Linked DNA regions of Blastochloris viridis. The protein of the gene in region 2 interacts with the protein of the main gene of each other region in a pairwise test. Links are inferred from orthologs where the notes say so. Each region holds a gene or a part of one and is shown on either strand. Other genes may lie near its edges. The genes, in order: BVIR_RS09315 and BVIR_RS05055.

Region 1 (16,475 bases), 970 kb from region 2 along the record:
CCCTCTCCTCGGTCCGGGAGCGGCGACGCCGAGTCCTCGGGATCGTCGGAAGAGTTGATCCCGTGTTCTGAAACGGTTTCCGGGCGATCAAGCTGGGGAACCGAATTCTACGGTCCCGGATTGCCTGCCTTCGGCGCATGCCCGGGACGAATGAAGATCAAAGGCCGCCCACCGGGCGGCCTTTTTCGTTTCATCGGCAGCAATCGATCGGGCCTTCGCGCGCCGGGCTGCATCAGGACACCAGATTTCGACGGCATCCGGCCCCGCGTGACGCCACACAGCCCCCGACGAAGTGTCAGGATGGCCGGCGGACCAAGGTGATCCATAACGATAGACAGTCCACGGGCGGGCGTGGTCAGATGGTCGATAAAACTATAGTTGTACGGAGGCGCAGTTCGGTTCATGTCCACCCTGTTGGTGTCCAACCCACTGTGCCTCAATCATATGACGCCGCTCGGCCACCCCGAGCGGCCGGACCGGCTGCGGGTGGTCGAACGCATCCTCGAGCACGAGCGCTTCCAGGTGCTGGCGCGTGAGGCGGCCCAGCCGGTCGAGATCGACGTCGCCGCCCGCGTCCACCCGATGCACTACCTTGAAATGCTGCACGATTCCTCCCCGCTCGAGGGCATGGTGCAGATCGACAACGACACCTCGCTGTCGCCGGGCACATGGCACGCGGCGCGGCTGTCCGCCGGCGGCTCGGTGATGGCGGTCGACGAGGTGATGACCGGCAAGGTCACCAACGCTTTCGTCGCCATCCGGCCGCCCGGCCACCACGCCGAGAGCGCAACCCCGATGGGGTTCTGCTACCTCAACAACGCCGCGGTGGCCGCCCGCCACGCCCAGGCCGCCTATGGCGCCGGCCGCGTCGCCATCGTCGATTTCGACGTCCATCACGGCAACGGCACCCAGCAGATCTTTTGGAGCGATCCGAGCGTCATGTATTGCTCCACCCACGAGATGCCGCTCTATCCCGGCACCGGGGCGCCGAGCGAGACCGGGGTCGGCAACATCGTCAATGTGCCGCTCGCCGCCGGCGACGGCGGCCCGGAGTTCAAAGCTGCCTATGACGGCATCATCTTCCCGCGGCTGAAGCTGTTTAAACCCGACCTCATCATCATCTCCGCCGGGTTCGACGCCCACGTCCGCGACCCGCTCGCCAACATCAATCTGATCGAGGCCGATTTCGCCTGGGTGACCAAACGGCTGATGGAGATCGCCGATGAGTCCTGCGGCAACCGGGTGGTGTCGATCCTGGAGGGCGGCTACGACCTCGAAGGCCTCGCCCGCTCTACTGCCGCCCACGTGATGACGTTGATGGGGGCGTGAGGCTGCGCCACAGCGGGACACACCGGCAGCCGGTGCGAGAAAGTAGTAATTTTCATAAGAAAAAACGGTAAATCAACAAAACGGTTATGCCAAATCTTGAAAAGATCAGCGGCGCACTCACCGGCGAACAAGTGTTTGCGATCCGCGCCGCTGTTGATGGCGGCGAGTAGGCGACCACAGGCGAAGTCGTCCGTGATGCTATTCGGGACCGGCCGGCCAAACGGGAACTGCGGCAGCAAAAAATCAATCACCTGCGCAAACTCTGGGATGACAGCATCGCGAGTGGCGATGCAGGCCCCGTAGATATGATTGATACCCGAGGCCCTGAAGGCTGACCTTTCTCGGCCTCATGGTGAGGAGGCTGCCACCGGGTCGCGCCGCAGGCGCGCCCGATGCCAGGCTCCGCAGCCGTCTCGAAGCATGGGGCCGACCTCAGCTTCTCAAGTCCGCCCTGTAACTTGAATGCGCCGCGATCGGGTAAGCTACCCGGTGCGGTAACGGGTGGGAGACCGAAGCCGCCTGGGTCGTTGGAGACCGTGAGTGAGATCGGCCGCCCCACTCGTCGTTCCTTCGAACCCGGACAGTCGCCAGGGCCGCAAGAGCTCGCTTCGCCGCCACCAAAGGGCGCCGCTCGCAGGCGGATCACCTTTCGCCGAGCGAGACACCGTCAAGCGGGACGCGACCCGATCCCTTGCCCTCCGCCGCGTGGCGAACGATCGGCTGTTGCGGTATTCTTTCGCTCAGGATGCGACTTTGTTTTCGGGAATGCAGGATGGCCGGGGCGCGGACAAGCCAGACACACCCCCTTCAGATCGCGGAGGTGCGCGCCAGCCCCTCGCAGGGGCGGATCGGGATTACATTCTGCCCCGGCAAGCACGACAATGCCGCGAGCACGGGGGCTTGGGCACGCGACCTAACGGCAGATCTCGACGTCATCAAAGCATGGGGCGCGGGTCTGGTGCTGACGCTGGTCGAGCCGGCCGAGCTCGCAGCGCTCAAGGTGCCCCATCTCGGCGCGGAAATCCGAAGCCGGGGGCTCGATTGGCGGCACCTGCCGATCGCGGACTACTCGGTACCGACCGAGGCCTTCGAGCGAGAATGGCAGAGCCACGGCCGGGACATTCGCGCGCTGATAAGCGGCGGCACTGACGTGGTGGTGCATTGCAAGGGCGGGCTCGGCCGGGCTGGCATGATTGCCGCCCGGCTTCTCATCGAACTCGGCCTGACGCCGGAGCAGGCAATCCAGGACGTCCGCCGCGCCCGCAAAGGCGCGATCGAGACCCCGGCGCAGCTCGCGCTGGTCAGGCGGACGAGGGCCATTATCTCCACGGATGCCGACGCCATCGACACCGCGACCATGCAGAAGGTCGGCGGCCGGATGGGAAGCAATCCGGCCGGCGTCTATCAGGACAGCAGCGGCCGGCGGTTCTACGTGAAGTCGCTGGAATCGCCCGCGCATGCGCGCAACGAGATCCTTGCGGCGAAGCTCTACCAGCTGGCCGGGGCGCCGACGCTGACCTATGTGAGCGCGAAGGAGCCGAACGAGGTGGCGACCGTGTTTGTCGACCTCGACAAGAAGCATGTCTCGCAGCTCAGCGACGGCGAGCGCCGGCAGGCGCAGCGCTGGTTCGGGGTGCACGCCTGGACAGCGAACTGGGACGCAGCCGGATTCGACGGCGACAACCAGGGGGTCGCCGGCGGGGTCGTCTTGACGCTCGATGTCGGCGGCGCGCTCGAGTTTCGGGCGCAGGGGGACCCCAAAGGCAGAGCATTCGGGGCGAGCGTTCGCGAGCTCGACACCTTGCGCACCGACGCGGACAACACTCACGCGGTCCGGCTGTTCGGCGACATCGGCCCTGCCGAGATCGGTGATGCCATCGCTGTGGTGACACGAATTCCGGACGCTGCGATTCGGAGGGTCGTCGCCGAGAATGGCGGCAGCAGCTCGCTTGCCGAAAAAATGATCGCCCGCAAAGCCGACATGGCAAGGCGCGTGGCCTGAGCGGCGGGCGGCTTAAACGCCTTCGGTGCTGGCGCCCCGCGACATCGCCAGCAGCCGCGGCACCTGCGCGCGGATGGCGTCCGCTGCGTCGCGGTCGAGCCTTGCCAGCCAGCGCGCTGGGATCGCCTCCAGCCCATAGGTGGCGCCCGCAAGCATGCCGGCAATTGCGCCTGCGGTGTCGGCGTCACCACCTTGATTGACGGTTTGGACGACGCACTCGGCGAAGGAGTCCGCGCACAGATAGTGGTGCAGCACGGTTTGCATGGTGTCGACAATGAAGGCCGAGCATTGGCCCGGATAGGGCTCGAAGCGAAATGCCCTGTGCTTGCCCACGAGGATTTCAGCCTCCTTGCGCACGACGTCCTTCCCCTGCCCTTCAAGGAGGCCATGCGCCATGCGCACGAGCGCGAGGCAGGCGTCGTCCGACAGCGGATGATGATGCGTGGCGTGCGCCTGCGCCAGCGTCCACGATTCCACCGTGCCGGGCTGGCCAAATGTCGCGAGCGCCACGGGCAGAATGCGCATCGCGGCGCCGTTGCCGGCGTCGCCTTCGGAAAACGAGCCTTCGACGGTGCCCTCCACGACATAGCGCCGAATACCGCGCCGGCAGGTGTTGCCAACATCGGCCGGCCCGGTCTTCAGCCACGCCGCGAATTCGTCGCAGACGTCGCGGGCGTCCAGCCCACCCTTGCGGATGATCGAGCGCCCCAGCGCGAGCGCCATCTCGGTGTCGTCGGTCACCTGCCCCGGCTTGAGCCTCAGCCAGCCGCCGCCGACGATGTCGCGATGCACGCCATACTGCGCCGCGATTTCGCTCCTGGTCATGAACTCGACCGTGGCGCCGAGCGCGTCGCCGATGGCGAAGCCAAGATAGGCCGCGAGCGCGCGGCTCTCCACAGTCAGCGCGGGCATGCGACCGTCTCCTCAAACATAGTCCACGCTCACCCGAAATTCGCCGCCGATCGCCAGATACTCGCGTTCGCCCTTCAAGAGATACGAGGGCAACAGGCCGTTGAAAAACAGGATTTTACTGACAGGAACGCGCGCCGTGAGGATCATGTCGCCGAAGCAGTCAGCGACGCCGCGGTCGGACGAAAACGACACAAGGTTGTTGAGCCGGATCACCGCCGCGTGCTTGTCCGTCCGCTCCACGATCCAATGCTCATCGAAGTCATTGACGCCGCGAAACAGCGTCAGATGCGTCTCGCCCGGAAACGCGAAACGCTGAATGGCCCATTGGCAGAACTCGAACAGAAGATCGAGCTGCACCCAGATCGCGTTGTCATGGAAGTGGCTCGACATCTTCTCGTCGACATAGGCGGCCCAGGCGGGACTCGAAACCTGCTCGATGATTTCCTTGTGGAACGACGGGCAGACGCCGAACCGGCTCTCGACCCAGCCCTTCAGCACGGCGCCTTCCGGGCCGTTGCTGTCGAAGCTCCAGCCGGTGATCAGCCGCAGGAACGACGAGCGATAGCGGCGCTTTCCGCAGGATGCCGCGTCGCGCTGTTCGGGATCGATGCCGAACATCGCCATCATGTAGCAGAAGAACGCTTCACCCGCCTCGGCGAGGTCGCCCGCCCGCTCCAGCATGCTGAACAGGCTGCGGTTCATCTCGCATACGCCCCAGATGTGCAGCGGAACCGGCGCTTCGTTGAAAGCGCAACTCTCCAGCCACTCCGAGGGCCGCCCCACGAGGTTGGTCGAATGGCCGATGCCGCGCCGCATGCGAGATCCCGCGTCTTCCATCGCTTGGAGCATTCTCCGCAACGGCGGATACCGGCGTTTTGCGAAATATTAAACGTTACGTCAAAGGCTTAGAGCAATCGCGGAGAAAAAACACACCGGTGGCCCCGTCCAACAGCTCCCGGCGTCCAGACTTCGAGCCGCGGTCGGTTCACCGAAAGCCCTGGTTCGCACCCAGCGCTTTCGGCGTGGTCGCTTCCGGAATTGCGAGGTGATGGAACCTGATCACGGGTTCGGCGGGAACCGTCGGTCGATCTCCTCCAGCCGCTCGGGCGATACCCGCACCGTGACCAGCGTGCGCCCGGTCTCCGCGTCGCCTGAGCGTTCGATCACGTCGGCGTGGCGATAGAGCCAGGCCAGCCCCTGCCCGTCCTCGGGCGCCAAAGACACCGTGCGGGTGATGCGCCCAGCGGTGATGCGCGTCTCGATGCGGTCGAGCAGCGCCTCGACCCCCTCCCCGCTCAAGGCGGACACCAGCGCCGGCTGCTGCTCGGCCGGCCGACGCGCGGCCTCGGCGTCGAGCTGCGCCCGCGCCTCGCCTTCGATCAGGTCGACCTTATTCCACACCTCGACGATACGGGCATGGTCGTCCGAATCGATGCCGAGTTCGCCCAGCACATCGGCGACGTCGGCGGCCTGAGCGGCGGTGTCGATATGGGCAACGTCGCGCACGTGCAGGATCAGGTCGGCCTCGATCACCTCTTCCAGTGTGGCGCGGAACGCCGCCACCAGCGTAGTTGGCAACTCGGAGATGAAGCCGACGGTGTCGGACAGGATGATGCGGGTGCCATGCGGCAGACCGACCGCCCGCAACGTCGGGTCGAGCGTGGCGAACAACAGGTTCTCGGCGAACACCTCGGCCCGCGTCAGCCGGTTGAACAGCGTCGATTTGCCGGCATTGGTGTAGCCGACCAGCGCAACCACCGGGAACGGAACCCGCTCGCGGCTTTTGCGGTGCAGCGCGCGGGTGCGCGTCACCTGCTCCAGCTCGCGTTCGATCGAGATGATGCGCTCGCCGATCAGGCGACGGTCGGTCTCGATCTGGGTCTCGCCGGGGCCGCCGAGGAAGCCGAAGCCACCGCGCTGGCGTTCAAGATGGGTCCATGACCGTACCAGCCGGCTCTTTTGATAGTTGAGGTGGGCGAGTTCGACCTGCAGCGTGCCCTCGCGGGTGCGCGCGCGCCGTCCGAAAATCTCGAGAATCAGCGCGGTGCGGTCGATGACCTTGGTCTTCCACGCCCGTTCCAGATTGCGCTGCTGAACCGGCGAGAGGCTGGCGTCGACATAGGCGAGGTCGATCCGTTCGGCCTCGATGAGGCCGGCGAGTTCCTCGACCTTGCCCTTGCCGAGGAAGGTGGCGGGACGCACGTCGGCCAGCGGCACCAGCGTGGCGACCACGACGTCGAGGTCGATCGCGGCGGCAAGGCCGGTCGCCTCGTCCAGCCGGGCGTCCGGCGTGCGCGTCGATCCGGCTGCACCGGCACGCGATCGGTCGCGGCTGCGCACAGGGACCAGCACCGCGGCGCGGGTCGGCGCCACCCTGGTGTCGTGGGCGGCGCCGCGGGCACCGGGGCGCGACTCATCAAAGAAACTCAATTACGTCTTCTCGGCAGGAACCGCCTCGTCAGCTGCGTCGAACAACTGAACGGGCTGGCCCGGCATGATCGTGGAAATGGCGTGCTTATAGACAAGCTGCGAGTGTCCGTCCCGCCGCAGGAGAACACAAAAGTTGTCGAACCATGTCACCACCCCCTGCAGCTTCACACCGTTCACGAGGAATATTGTCAGCGGTACTTTATGTTTGCGGACGTGATTGAGGAAGGTGTCCTGTAAATTCTGAGCACGTTCAGCCGGCATTTTCTTGGTCCATTGTCTGTCGATTCGGCTGGAAGGAATCGGCTTTTGTTTTGCCCTGCAGCGGGCGGCGCAGATCAGGCTGCGACGCAGAGGTGGACACGGAACATTAGATGGCAAACCGGGGCTAGCACGCAAGCCGGGTTGTGTCCTGCAGCAAAAAATCACGCCGGCCGCCGTTCACGAACCGGCGAACCACCCGGTTCGTCGGCCAGCAGCGGCTATGGCGCAACCTCGGCCACGCTATGGAACGTCGCCCGCAGTTCGCGCGCCGCACGGCCGGGCTTGCCATCGCCGACGGCGCGGCCGTCGATGCGCACCACCGGCATCACCCCCAGCGTTGCGGAGGTGACGAAAGCTTCCACCGCCGCGTAGGCCTCCTCCCGCGTAAATCCCCGCTCCTCGACCTGGAGGTTCAGCCGCGCCGCCACCTCCAGCGTCACGGTACGGGTAATGCCGCGCAGGATGCCGAATTCAGCCGGCCGGGTGATCAGGCGGCCCTCGGCCGACACGATCCAGGCGTTGGAAGAGCCGCCTTCGGTAACGTAACCGTCGCGGTCGACGAACCACGCCTCGCGGGCGCCGGCGGCCTTGGCCGCCTCCTTCGCCAGGCAGTTGGGCAGCAGCCCGACGGTCTTGATGTCGACCCGATCCCAGCGATTGTCCGGCACGGTAATGACCGAGATGCCGGCTTCGGCCCGCTGCTCCAGCTCGGCACGGCTGGTCGCGCGCGCCGTCACCACCAGCGTCGGCGTGGTGTTGGCCGGGAACAGGAAGTTCCGTTGCGCCACGCCGCGCGTCACCTGCAGATAGACCAAGCCATCGCGGACGCGGTTGCGTCGCACCACCTCGCGCAGAACGAGGCCGAGCGCGGCACGGCTCATCGGCATCGCCATCCGCAGTTCGCCGAGCGAGCGGATCAGCCGGCTGATGTGGCGGGTCTCGTCGATCAGGTGGCCGTCCCGGACTTCGCAGACCTCGTAGACGCCGTCCGCGAACTGAAACCCGCGGTCCTCGATATGAACCCCCGCCTCTCCATGCGGAACATAAAGGCCATTGACGTAAGCTATGCGCGACATGGGTAGGTGTAGTCCTTTCGACTCGCTGGAGCGCATGGCGCCGGGATGGAACGGCCGCGTGCCTTCAGGTTTGTTCGAGCGTGGCGCCCACGCAAGGCCGCAGCCGCCTGCGGGGCATCGGCTCTGGATGGAGCGCGCAATCTCGCACGCCGTCCCGCCCGGCTCCAGGCCGGACGCGGTGCCGGGCAACCGCGCTCAAGCCATCGTGACCTCAACCGATGCCGAGCGTCTTGAGCTTGCGGTGGAGCGCCGAGCGCTCCATGCCGACGAACTCGGCGGTGCGCGAAATGTTGCCGGAAAACCGGCTGATCTGGGCGGCGAGATATTCCCGCTCGAACATCTCGCGGGCATCGCGCAGTGGCAGACGCAGAATCTGGTCGCTGCCGTGGCCGTTCGGCATCGCCGGCATCAGCGCGCCGACATCCTGCGGCAGCATCGAGGCGTTGATGGTGGCGTCGGAATCGCCGCCGGCCAGAATCAAGAGGCGCTCGACGTTGTTGCGGAGCTGGCGGACGTTGCCCGGCCAATCGTGGGCCTGCAGCACCGCCATGGCGTCCTCGCCGATGGTGCGCTTGGGCAGACCGGTTGTCTGCGAAATCTGCTCCATGAAATAGGCGATCAGTTCCGGAATGTCCTCGCGGCGCTCGGCCAGCGAGGGCAGCCGAATCGGCACCACCGACAGGCGGTGATAGAGGTCCTCGCGGAAACGGCCGGCCGCGATCTCGGCTTCCAGGTTGCGGCTGGTGGACGAGATGATGCGCACATCGACGTGCACGCGGGTGGTGCCGCCGACCCGCACGAAGTTCTGGTCGACCAGCACGCGGAGGATCTTGCTCTGGGTTTCGCGCGGCATGTCGGCGATCTCGTCGAGGAACAGCGTGCCGCCGTGGGCCTCTTCGAGTGCGCCGACGGTGCGACCGCGCTGGTCGCCACCCTCGACGCCGAACAGTTCGGTCTCCATCCGCTCAGGCGTGATCATCACCGCGTTGGTGGCGACGAACGGCCCGTTCGCGCGGGTGGACTGAGAGTGGATCATGCGGGCGGTGAGCTCCTTGCCGGCGCCCGACGGCCCGACCAGGAGGATGCGGCTGTTGGTCGGCGCGACGCGGTCGATCGAGGTCCGCAACTGGTTCATTGCCGGCGAGGAGCCGACCAGATGCTGGGCGATCGGCGCGAAGGTCTTGAGTTCCTTGACCTCGCGCTTCAGGCGCAGGGTCTCGATCGCCCGCTCGACCACCAGCACCAGGCGGTCGGCCTTGAACGGCTTCTCGATGAAGTCGTAGGCGCCCTTGTGGATCGCCGTCACCGCGGTCTCGATGTTGCCGTGGCCGGAGATCATCACCACCTGCACGTCGGGGTGGTGCTGCTTGATGACGTCGAGCAGTTGAAGCCCGTCGAGCCGGCTGCCTTCCAGCCAGATGTCGAGTAGAACGAGGTGCGGCCGGCGTTGTTCGATTGCAGCCAGCGCGCTGTCGCTGTCGCCCGCGGTGCGGGCGTTGTAGCCCTCATCTTCCAGGATACCGGCAACGAGGTCTCGGATGTCGGCTTCGTCATCGACGATCAGGATGTCGGAGGCCATGCATTCACCTCTGCCGTGAGTCGTGAGCAGCTGCCGGCTGAGCGGCGGGTGTCGGTGGATCGGCTTGGAACCTCAGGCGGACCCAGGCGCCGCGCCCGCCGCTGGCGACTGCCGGGGCGTCGGCGAGCTCGATTCCGCCGCCGTGGTCTTCCAGAATCCGGCCGACGATGGCGAGGCCGAGGCCGGTGCCCTTCTCGCGCGTCGTGACGTAGGGCTCCAGCAGGCGTTGGCGGTTTTCCGCCGGCAGGCCGATGCCGTTGTCGATGACGTCGATCACCACGTCGTCGCCGTCACGGCCGAGCGAAATCTCGATTTTGGGCGGGTGGACCGCGTCCGGCGGCGCCGCCGCCACCGCCTCGGTGGCGTTCTTGACGATGTTGGTCACGGCCTGGGACAGCTGGCGGCGATCGAACCGCGCCATCACCGGGGTGTCGGGCAGATGGCTCTCAAACGTGATGTCGGGGCTCGCCATCTTCATCAGGAACACCGCCTGCCGCACCATGTCGACGGCATCGTGCTCGCCGAGCGTCGGCTTGGGCATGCGGGCAAACGAGGCGAACTCGTCGACCATGCGGCCGATGTCGCCGACCTGGCGGATGATGGTGTCGGTGCACTGCTCGAAAACCTCGCGGTCGGTCTGGATCACCTTGCCGTATTTTCGCTTGAGGCGTTCGGCCGACAGCTGGATCGGCGTCAGCGGGTTCTTGATCTCGTGGGCGATGCGGCGGGCGACGTCCGCCCACGCCGAGGTGCGCTGGGCGGTGACAAGGTCGGTGATGTCGTCGAGGGTGACGATGAAGCCGCGGTTGGGGTCGGCCGCCGTCTCGCTGGTAACGCGCACCAGCAGGGTACGCTCACGGCCCTTTCGCACCAGCGTAACCTGGCCCTGCACCAGCCGGTTGCCGCCGGCGCGGGCATCCTCGACCAATGACGCCAGTTCCGGCACCACCTCGGCGACCGGCTTGCCGACGGCCTCGGCGGCGTCGAGCCCGAGCAACCCCTCGGCCGAGCGGTTGACGATGGTGATGTTGCCGGCCGCGTCGAGGCCGAACACCCCGGCCGAAACTCCCGCCAGCACCGCCTCGGTGAAACGTCGGCGCTGGTCGATCAGGTCGCGCGCACCGATCAGGTCGTCGCGCTGGCTGCGCAATTCCTGCGTCATCTTGTTGAAGCTCTCGCCGAGATTGGCGAGGTCGCCCTCGGGGCGGCGCACCGGCACCTGGACGTAGAGGTTGCCGGCGGCGACCAGGTTGGCCGCGCCGATCAGCCGGCGGATTGGGGCAACCAGGGTGTTGGCGAAGGCGAGCCCGATCCACACCGCCGATAGCAGCACGATCAGCGCGATCACCACGTACATCAGCGCGAACGCCACCTGCACGCCGAACCGCCGCTCCTCCAGCACCCGGAACTCGTCGATCGAGGCCTGGGTTTTCTGCAGGTAGTCGATGACGCGCGGATCGATCGGGCGGGCGACCAGCAGATAGGTGTCCTCATAGGCCTTGAGCGGCATCACCGCGGCGACGATGTCGTTCTGGCCGATGATCTGGATCAGCGGCTGCTCCTCGGTCGCATCGCCAATGGCCAGGGTCGCCGGAATCAGGATCTCGCGGGCGAGTTGAATGTTGGCGCGTTCGATGATCGTGAGGTCGCGCTTGATCAGCATGGCGACCGGCAGGCCGCGCAGCGTCGCTTGCCCGGTCATGATCTGGCGGAACCGCTCGCGGTCGCTGTCATAGATCGGGTGCAGGCGGTTGAAGTCCTGCGCCATCGCCAGGATTTCGCCGCGGATCGAGCCGGCGTGCTCGCGGACATAGGCCTGGCCGATCCCGATCGAGGTCTCGACCATCAGCTTGGTCCGCTCGGAAAACCAGCGGTCCAGCCCGCGGTCGAGCGTGATCGAGGCCACCACCGCGACCAGGATCGCCGGCAGCGCCGCGATCACGCTGAACAGCGACACCACGCGGATATGGAGCCGCGCGCCGGCGCGACCGCGCTTTCGCGCCACCCACAGCGACATCCCCTCGCGGACGATCACTGCCAGCAACCCCGCCACCGTGATGGCGTTGGTGCCGAGCAGGGTGACGACGATCTCGTGGGTCGGCGCGATCGGCGTCAGCCCGGCCAGCACCAGGAAGGTGGCGAGCGCCGACAACAGCGCCAAGCCGACCGCGAGCGGGCCGAGCAGACGCACCCACAGCCGCCGCGGCACGGGTGGGAAGCTGGCAGTCTCGCCGCCGGTCGCAGCGGGAACGGTATCGGTCTGTTGCGCCGTCACATGTTGCTCCGGTGCCAACTATCTCCGCAATGCCACGGTCGCGGTCGAATGCTGTAACACGGCCGGGCACTGTCGATGCTTTCCGACAACACCGGTGCAAAAATGTGACAGATTTGGGAAACTGGCGCGGCGAGCAACATCATCCACGCCTTTCGGTGGGCGCCGCGCTCCAGCACATCCGGTCAAATCGGCCGCAGCGCGACGATATTCAGGTGCCAAGCCTCGCGGTCGGGGCCTTCCGTTGCCCGCTGGACCTGGACGAAGCCGGCGCTCAGCAGTTCGGCGGACAGCGAGTGCTCGGTATAGCCCCAGCGGTGTGCGTCCTCGCGGCTGCCGCCGCGTGCCTCGTCCCGCCACCCCCAGAATCCGGCGCAGGCGTGGTCGAACTGATTCGGGAACGAACTGGTCGCCAGGCCGAGGATTTGGCGGGCGTGGAAGGCGACGTCGGGCACGATCACGTTGAGGAGGCCGCCCGGCCGCAGCAGTCCCAGCCACGCCCGCAGGGTCAGCCGGGCGTCGTCGGGGTCGAGGTGCTCCAGCATATGGCGTGAATAGACGAACTCGGCGGCACCCTGGAGAAACTGGCTGGTGTCCCACGCCTCGGCGACGACGTCGGCCGCGGAATCGGGCCGGACATCGACATTGATGAAACCCGGCTTCTTAAAGTTGCCGCAGCCGAAATTGTACTTCGTCATCCGCCCTCACCTGCCGGTCCCGACCCAGCATCAAAGCCTGCCGGACCGCTTCGGGCAGCAGCCGACCACTTCGGCCGGCGCCCCAGCGATCCAGCCGTCGAAAATCCCGTTTTCGCACAACGATTTTCGATGATTTGATCTTCGGTGATTCCGGGTACGGAATCACGCGGGCTGTTCACGATTCCGCCTGCCCTCGCCGCACCGCTACCGGCTGGTACGGACGACCTGGACGTCGAGATCGCGGATCTTCTTGCGCAAAGTGTTGCGATTGACCCCGAGTAGCTCAGCTGCCTTGATCTGGTTGCCGCGGGTCGCCGCCAGCGCCACCGACAGCAGCGGATACTCCACCTCGCGCAGGATGCGGTGGTAGAGACCGGGCGGTGGCAGGCGGTCGCCGAACCCGGCGAAATAGGCCGCCAGATGCCGCTCGACCGAGCCCGACAGGGTGTCGTCGGCCTTGGGCTGGTCGACGCCCGGCTCGCTTTCCGGCTGCGATAGCTCGGCGTCGATCAGGTTGGCGGTGATGGTGTCCTGGGGATAGAGCGCAGCGAGGCGGCGAATCAGGTTCTCCAACTCGCGGACGTTGCCCGGCCAACGGTAGCGCTTCAGCCGGTCGACCGCGCCGGCATCGAGCTGCTTTGCCGGCAAACCTTCGCGCTCGATCCGCATGAAGAAGTGGCGCACCAGGTCTGGAATGTCCTCGGCCCGCTCGCGCAATGGCGGCAGCCGCAGCGGCACAACGTTGAGGCGGAAGAACAAATCCTCGCGAAACAGCCCCTGCTGGATCAGGAGGCGCAGGTCCTTGTTGGTGGCAGCGATGATGCGCACGTCGGCCTTGATCGGCGTGCGGCCGCCGACCGTGGTGTATTCGCCCTGCTGCAGCACGCGCAAAAGTCGCGTCTGAGCCTCCATCGGCATGTCGCCGATCTCGTCGAGGAACAGGGTGCCGCCCTCGGCCTGCTCGAAGCGGCCGGAGGAGCGGGCATTGGCGCCTGTAAACGCCCCCTTTTCGTGGCCGAACAGCTCGGACTCGATCAGGTCGCGCGGAATCGCCGCCATGTTGATGGCGACGAACGGTCCGGACGAGCGCTTGCCATAGTCGTGCAGCGCCCGCGCCACCAATTCCTTTCCGGTGCCCGATTCGCCGGTGATCATCACCGTCAGATCGGTCTGCATCAGCCGCGCCAGCACGCGGTAGATGTCCTGCATCGCCGCCGAGCGACCAACCAGCGGAATATTGTCAGTCGGCTCGCCAGTCTCCTCGACGTGGCGTCCACGCTTGGGCTCGGCCAGCGCGCGGCCGACGATGGCAATCAGCTCCTTCAAGTCGAAGGGCTTGGGAAGATATTCATAGGCGCCGCGCTCGGAGGCGCGGATGGCGGTGAGAAAGGTGTTCTGCGCGCTCATCACCACCACCGGCAGATCGGGGCGGACCTTCTTGATGCGCGGCAGAAGGTCGAAGGCATTTTCGTCCGGCATCACCACGTCGGTGATGACGAGGTCGCCTTCGCCCTGGGCGACCCATCGCCACAGCGTCGCCGCGTTGCCGCAGGAGCGGACTTCGTAGCCGGCGCGCGACAGCGCCTGGTTCAGCACGGTGCGGATCGCGGCGTCGTCGTCGGCGACGAGAATGCTGCCGGCGGGCATCGAAAACTCCTTAGCGGCGTGCCGGGGCGGAACGGCCCCCAGTGTAGATCGGCATCAGGACGCGAAACACGGTGCGGCGCGGCTGGGAGTCGCATTCGATGATCCCCCCATGGTCGCCGACGATCTTCGCCACCAATGCAAGACCCAGGCCGGTTCCGGTCGGCTTGGTGGTGACAAACGGATCGAACATGTGCGGCAGCAGGTCTTCCGGCACGCCGGGACCGTTGTCGCGGACGCAGAATTCGAGCGGCAGCCCGATCCGGGTCTTGGTGCCGGGGATGGTGAGCCTCACGCCGGGCCGGAACGCGGTGGTGAGCGCGATCTCGCCGTCGCCGGTGTCGGGGCCGATCGCCTCCGCCGCGTTCTTGACCAGGTTGAGAAACACCTGGACCAGTTGATCGCGGTTGCCGAACACCGGCGGCAGCGAGGGATCGTAGTCCTCGACGAAGCGGATGCTGCGGGCGAAGCCCGACACCGCCAGCCGCTTCACGTGCTCGAGAATAACGTGGATATTCAACGGCTCGCGCTCGACCGGGCGCTCGTCGGCGAACACCTCCATGCGGTCGACCAGCTTCACGATGCGGTCGGCCTCGTCGCAGATCAGCCGGGTCAACGCGCGGTCCTGGTCCTCGACCGACTGCTCCAGCAACTGCGCGGCGCCGCGGATGCCGGACAATGGGTTCTTGATCTCGTGGGCGAGCATCGCAGCCAGCGCGGTCACCGACCGCGCCGCGCCGCGGTGGGTAAGCTGGCGGTCCATTTTGTCGGCAATCGTACGTTCCTGCAGCATCACCACCACACAGCCCGGGTCTTCCGGCATCGGCGACACATAGATGTCGACCACGCGCTCGCCGGTGCGCGGGCTGCCGAGGTCGACGCGATACTCCGCAACCGGCGAGCGGCGCGATCGCACGTCCTCGACCAGCGACAACAGCGGACTGCCGAACGGCACCAGCTCGCTCAGGCGATGGCGGCGCAGCATCGGCTTGGAAACGTGGAAGAACGCTTCGGCCGCGACATTGGCGTCGAGAATGCAGCCCTCGCGCCCCACCGTCAGCACGGCGTGGGGGAGCGCGTTGAGCACGACATCGGGGCCGTTGGTCGGGCCGGCCCGTTCGACCGGTTTGCGGTTTTCGGCGGCGCTCATGCGGCCTCCTTCCAGGCGAACGCCGCAAAAGCGTCGCCCAGTCCTGCGTGAACGTGGTCGGGATCATCGGTGGTGAGAAGACGCTGGCGCCACGCCGCCACCACGTCGGTCGGCGCATCCGCGGTGGCCGCCGCTACCGCGAGTCCCCAGCCGAGATGCTTGCGCGCCACCCGCACCCCGACCGCGCGGCCGTGATGGGCAAGCAGCGCCTGATAGAGGCCGCGCAGCACCTCGAGCTGATCGGTGAGCGAGGGATCATCCGCCGGGATACCGGTGGCGAGTTGCCGGGCGATCCGCCCCGGCAGCCACGGCCGGCCCTGAGCGGCACGCCCGATCATCACGCCGTCGGCGCCGGACACCGCGAGCACGGCGGCGGCGTCCTGTGCCGTGGCGACGTCACCATTGGCGATCACCGGGATCGACACGTCCTGCTTCACCCGGCCGATGGCTGCCCAATCTGCACGGCCGGAATAGAACTGGCGGCGGGTGCGGCCATGAACGGTGACGGCGGCAACGCCCGCGGCCTCGGCCCGACGCGCCAGTTCTGGCGCGTTGATGCAGGTCTCGTCCCAGCCCAGCCGCATCTTCACGGTGACCGGCACCTTCACCCGCTCGACCACCGCCACGATCAATCGCTCGGCATGGTCGAGATTGCGCATCAGCGCCGCACCGGCCTCGCCGCCGGTTACCTTTCGAGCCGGGCACCCCATGTTGAGATCAATCAGATCGGCGCCGGCCCCCGCGACGACTTCTGCCGCTGCGGCAAGCTGTGCCGGGTCGCAGCCGGTTAGCTGCACGGCATGGAACCCGCCCTCAACCCGCTCGGTGCGCAGCATCGCCTCGACCTCGCCGCGCATCAGCCAGCCGGAGGCGATCATTTCCGACACCACCAGCCCGGCGCCATAGGCGAGCGCAATCCGCCGCACCGGCGCATCGGTGATGCCGGCCATCGGCGCCAGCAGCACATTGCTTGGCAAAGCGAGCCCGCCGATACGTAACGTCGGGGTGCTTGATGATGAGGCCACTGCGACCATAAATTGCCTATGAACTAGGCTGATGTTGCCTGTGCCCAGAGTTTAGTCAGAACGGCCCGGCAATCAAGTCCGTTCGCCGCCCATTTCA
Region 2 (4,329 bases):
CAGCCCGCCGAGGTGTTCGAGCTCGGCCGGCCGACCCTTGCCCTGCCGCCCGGCGCCCGGGTCGACGTGATGGTGGACATGCCGGCCGCCGCGACCGATGCCTCGCCGCCGGCCATCCGGCTGCGCGGCTACGGCACCGACGCGGTGCTGGCGCGCTTCGTCATCGATCCCGGCCCGCCGCGGCGACCCGATCCGCTCGGCAAGGTCGCGGAGCTGCCGGCCAATCCCCTGCCCCGCACCATCGAGCTGACGGGCGCCCTCCGCGCCGAACTGGTGATGGACGGCGGCGGCCAGGAGTCCGCGCTCGCGCCGGCGAAGGAGCCAACCCGCGAGCGCCCCCCGACTGCTGCAAAGGATTCCGCTGCAAAGGACAAGGAGCCGCCGAAGACGACGGTCGCCAGGCCGCCGGCGTGGGCCTTGTCGGCTCAGTCCGGCGAAGTCGGGCCGCCGCTGTTCAGCGTACCGCGCGGCCGCACCGTGGTGCTGGCGCTGGTCAACCGGACGCGCCGGCCGCACGTCGTTCATATCCACGGCCACCATGTCCGCCTGCTCGACAGCCTCGACGACGGCTGGAAGCCGTGGTGGCACGACACCCTGCTGGTCGGCGACGACCGCACCGCCCGGATCGCGTTCGTTGCCGACAATCCGGGCAAGTGGCTGCTCGAGTGCCGCATGCTTGATCAACAGGCCACCAGCATGGCGACGTGGTTCGAGGTGACGTGAGGCGGGACTGCGCGGCCGTCAAAATGAGATCGGGAACCTCGCCCCGTCATCCTCGGGCGGGGCGGGATGCGCAGCGACTGCCGCCGCCTGGCGGAACGACCGGGCATCATGCCTCGCCGGCTACTCCCCCGGCGGCGTCCGCCACCCCGTCAGGAGGTCGACGTCGAGCTGCTCATAAAGCGCCCGCGTCACCCGCGGCAGCGCCTCCGGCAGGTCCTCGGCGATCAGGCCGGGACCGGCCTCGCGGCCGCTTTCGCCGTGCAGCCAGGTCGCCGCGCACGCCGCCTCGAACGCCGGCATGCCCTGGCACAGCATGGCGGTGGCGATGCCGGCCAGGACGTCGCCGGAGCCGGCGGTGGCGAGCCACGGCGGCGCGTTCTCGGTGATGGCGGCGCGGCCGTCCGGCGCGGCGATGACGCTGTCGCCGCCCTTCAGCACGACGACGGCGCCGAGCCGGGCCGCCGCCCGCCGGGCACGGTCGAGCTTGGGCCCATGCTTCAGCGGATCGCCAAGGAACAGCCGGGCGAACTCGCCCTCGTGCGGGGTGATCACCACCAGCCGCGCGGGCTGGGCTTTGATGCGGTGGGCGAGGTCGCCGGCCCGGCCGGAAAACAGCGTCAGCGCATCGGCGTCCAGCACCACGGCACGGCCGGACGCCAGCGCGGCGTCGACCAAAGCCGCCGCCTCCGGCCCGGTGCCGAGCGCCGGGCCAAGCCCGACCGCGCGGAAGCGCTCGTCGGCGATCAGGTCGGACAGCGCCGCCGCCCCGGCCACCGGCCGCACCATCACCGCGGTGAGGACGCCGGCGTTCTCGTCGAGCGCGTCGAGCGGGCTCGCCACCGTCACCAGCCCGGCGCCGGCCCTGAGCGCGGCGCGCGCCGCCATGCGGATGGCGCCGGTGCGCCCACGCGGCCCCGACACCAGCACGGCATGGCCGCGGACGTACTTGTGGTCGATGAGGGTCGGGACGAAGAACCGGTCGCCCCACAGCGCAGGACCGTTGGCGTAAAGGCTCGGGCCAACTGCGGTAACCGTTTCATCCGTGATACCGATATCGGCGACCCGCACCCTGCCGCACTGTATCCGCCCCGGCAGCAACAGGTGGCCGGGCTTGCGCCGGCAAAACGTCACCGTCTCCACCGCGCGCACTGCGACCCCCATCACCTGGCCGGTATCGCCATTGATGCCGGACGGCAGGTCGACCGCCACCACCGGCACGCCGGCGCCGTTGATGCGGGCGATCAGGTCAGCGGCGGCGCCTTCGATCGGGCGGTCGAGCCCGGCGCCGAACAGCGCATCGACGATGAAGCCGGCGCGGACGCCGTCGAACACCTCCGGCGGCTCGATCTCGCCGCGGAACCGCGCGGCGGACTCCGCCGCATCGCCGGTGAGGCGCTCGCGCGGCCCGAGCAGGATCAGCCGCATCGGGTAGCCCCGCTGCGCCAGCAGGCGGGCGGCGACGAAGCCATCGCCGCCATTGTTGCCCGGCCCGCACACCACCAGCCCCGGCGTCGCCAGCGGGAAGCGGCGGGCGGCGGCGTCCGCTACCGCCACCCCGGCGCGATCCATCAAGGTGAGGCCCGGGGTGCCGGCGGCAATGGTGCGGCGGTCGGCCTCGGCCATCTCGGCGACGGAGAGAAGCTCGATCAGCATGCTGGCACGCCCCAGTGATCGCCCGCGAGATCGGCATGCTGCACAAACAACAGGCTCACGGCGGAGTCCGAGATTGACCGGAAGCGATGGAGCGGCCTATTTCGTAGGCGCCCGGCCTTTTTGCTGGGCACACTTCGCGGAACAATAGGCCAAGCGATTTTAACCGCGATCAGCAAAGCTTTGTTCCTTCAGCGTTATCTTAACTAGCTCATTTGGCACGGGATCTGCTAACGCGCTGTCGGCTCGGCCGGAGCGGGGGCCGACCGGCCAGGGAGACGCGAGCGATGAAGAAGATCGAAGCCATCATCAAGCCGTTCAAGCTCGATGAGGTGAAGGAGGCGTTGCAGGAGGTTGGCCTCCAGGGCATCACCGTCACCGAAGCGAAAGGCTTTGGACGCCAGAAGGGACATACCGAACTGTACCGTGGCGCTGAATATGTGGTGGATTTTCTGCCGAAGGTGAAGATTGAAGTGGTCTTGTCAGATGACATGGTCGAAAAGGCCATCGATGCCATTCGGCGGGCGGCGCAGACCGGTCGGATTGGCGACGGCAAGATCTTTGTCTCCAACGTCGAGGAGGCCATCCGTATCCGCACCGGCGAATCCGGCCTCGACGCGATCTAGTGCGCGCCTCCGCGTTCTCCTGACTTCCAAAACCTCCAGGCCTGCTACCGCGACCCCGTCGCATCAAGAGGAAATGACATGAAGACGGCACAAGATGTGCTTAAGCTGATCAGCGACAATGACATCAAATACGTCGACTTCCGCTTCACCGACCCTCGCGGCAAGTGGCAGCATGTGACCTTCGACGTTTCGCTGATCGACGACGAAGTCTTCTCGGAAGGCGTGATGTTCGACGGCTCCTCGATCGCCGGCTGGAAGGCGATCAACGAGTCGGACATGAACCTGATGCCCGACCCGGCGACCGCCACCATCGACCCGTTCTTCGCCGAGACCACGCTGTCGATCGTCTGCGACGTGCTCGAGCCGACCACCGGCGAAGCCTACAACCGCGACCCGCGCGGCATCGCCAAGAAGGCCGAAGCCTACGTGAAGGCGTCCGGCGTCGGCGACACCATCTTCTTCGGTCCGGAAGCCGAGTTCTTCATCTTCGACGACGTCAAGTTCAAGGCCGACCCCTACAACACCGGCTTCGTGCTCGACTCGGCCGAGCTGCCGATCAACGCCGACACCGACTATGAGAGCGGCAACCTCGGCCACCGCGTCCGCACCAAGGGCGGCTACTTCCCGGTGCCGCCGGTCGACTCCGCCCAGGACATGCGCTCCGAAATGCTCGGCGCCATGGCCAAGATGGGCGTGAAGGTCGAAAAGCACCATCACGAGGTGGCATCCGCCCAGCACGAACTCGGCGTGAAGTTCGACACGCTGACGCTGATGGCGGACCATCTGCAGATCTATAAGTACTGCATCCACCAGGTCGCCCACATTTACGGCAAGACCGCCACCTTCATGCCGAAGCCGGTGTTCGGCGACAACGGCTCGGGCATGCACTGCCACCAGTCGATCTGGAAGGGCGGCAAGCCGGTGTTCGCCGGCGACAAGTACGCCGACCTCTCCGATGAGTGCCTGTGGTACATCGGCGGCATCATCAAGCACGCCAAGGCCCTCAACGCCTTCACCAACCCGCTGACCAACTCCTACAAGCGTCTGGTGCCGGGCTACGAGGCGCCGGTGCTGCTCGCCTATTCGTCGCGCAACCGCTCGGCGTCCTGCCGCATCCCCTACACCAACAACCCGAAGGCCAAGCGCGTCGAGGTCCGCTTCCCCGATCCGGGCGCGAACCCCTACCTCGCCTTCGCGGCGATGACGATGGCCGGCCTCGACGGCATCAAGAACAAGATCGATCCCGGCCCGGCGATGGACAAGGATCTCTATGATCTGCCGCCGCGCGAACTGAAGCGCATCCCGACTGTGTGCGGCTCGCTGCGCGAGG

The links.
Region 1: the proteins of BVIR_RS05055 (region 2) and BVIR_RS09315 interact in binary tests that used the Escherichia coli proteins (3 or more experiments, as listed by UniProt). The link is inferred for Blastochloris viridis from one-to-one orthologs.

What each region holds. Positions count from the first base shown.
Region 1 is NZ_CP012946.1:2,096,824-2,113,298, forward strand. What follows is about bases 13,286-16,284. They hold BVIR_RS09315 (two-component system sensor histidine kinase NtrB), read right to left. Parts: upstream 15,354-16,284; coding sequence 14,217-15,353; downstream 13,286-14,216. Other genes in these bases: ntrC (nitrogen regulation protein NR(I)), read right to left, coding at 13,286-14,206; dusB (tRNA dihydrouridine synthase DusB), read right to left, coding at 15,350-16,284. Outside these bases: BVIR_RS09255 (histone deacetylase family protein), read left to right, coding at 403-1,329; BVIR_RS16410 (cyclin-dependent kinase inhibitor 3 family protein), read left to right, coding at 2,102-3,331; draG (ADP-ribosyl-[dinitrogen reductase] hydrolase), read right to left, coding at 3,344-4,243; BVIR_RS09275 (NAD(+)--dinitrogen-reductase ADP-D-ribosyltransferase), read right to left, coding at 4,256-5,059; GTPase HflX, read right to left, coding at 5,303-6,673; RNA chaperone Hfq, read right to left, coding at 6,674-6,934; BVIR_RS09290 (D-amino-acid transaminase), read right to left, coding at 7,153-8,010; nitrogen assimilation response regulator NtrX, read right to left, coding at 8,222-9,589; BVIR_RS09300 (sensor histidine kinase NtrY-like), read right to left, coding at 9,594-11,864; BVIR_RS09305 (class I SAM-dependent methyltransferase), read right to left, coding at 12,047-12,559; more of ntrC, read right to left, coding at 12,764-13,285; more of dusB, read right to left, coding at 16,285-16,387.
Region 2 is NZ_CP012946.1:1,135,367-1,139,695, reverse strand. What follows is about bases 1,616-4,329. They hold BVIR_RS05055 (P-II family nitrogen regulator), read left to right. Parts: upstream 1,616-2,660; coding sequence 2,661-2,999; downstream 3,000-4,329. Other genes in these bases: glnA (type I glutamate--ammonia ligase), read left to right, coding at 3,078-4,329; BVIR_RS05060 (NAD(P)H-hydrate dehydratase), read right to left, coding at 1,616-2,376. Also shown: BVIR_RS05065 (multicopper oxidase family protein), read left to right, coding at 1-723; more of BVIR_RS05060, read right to left, coding at 844-1,615. UniProt on the Escherichia coli protein: P-II indirectly controls the transcription of the glutamine synthetase gene (glnA). P-II prevents NR-II-catalyzed conversion of NR-I to NR-I-phosphate, the transcriptional activator of GlnA. When P-II is uridylylated to P-II-UMP, these events are reversed.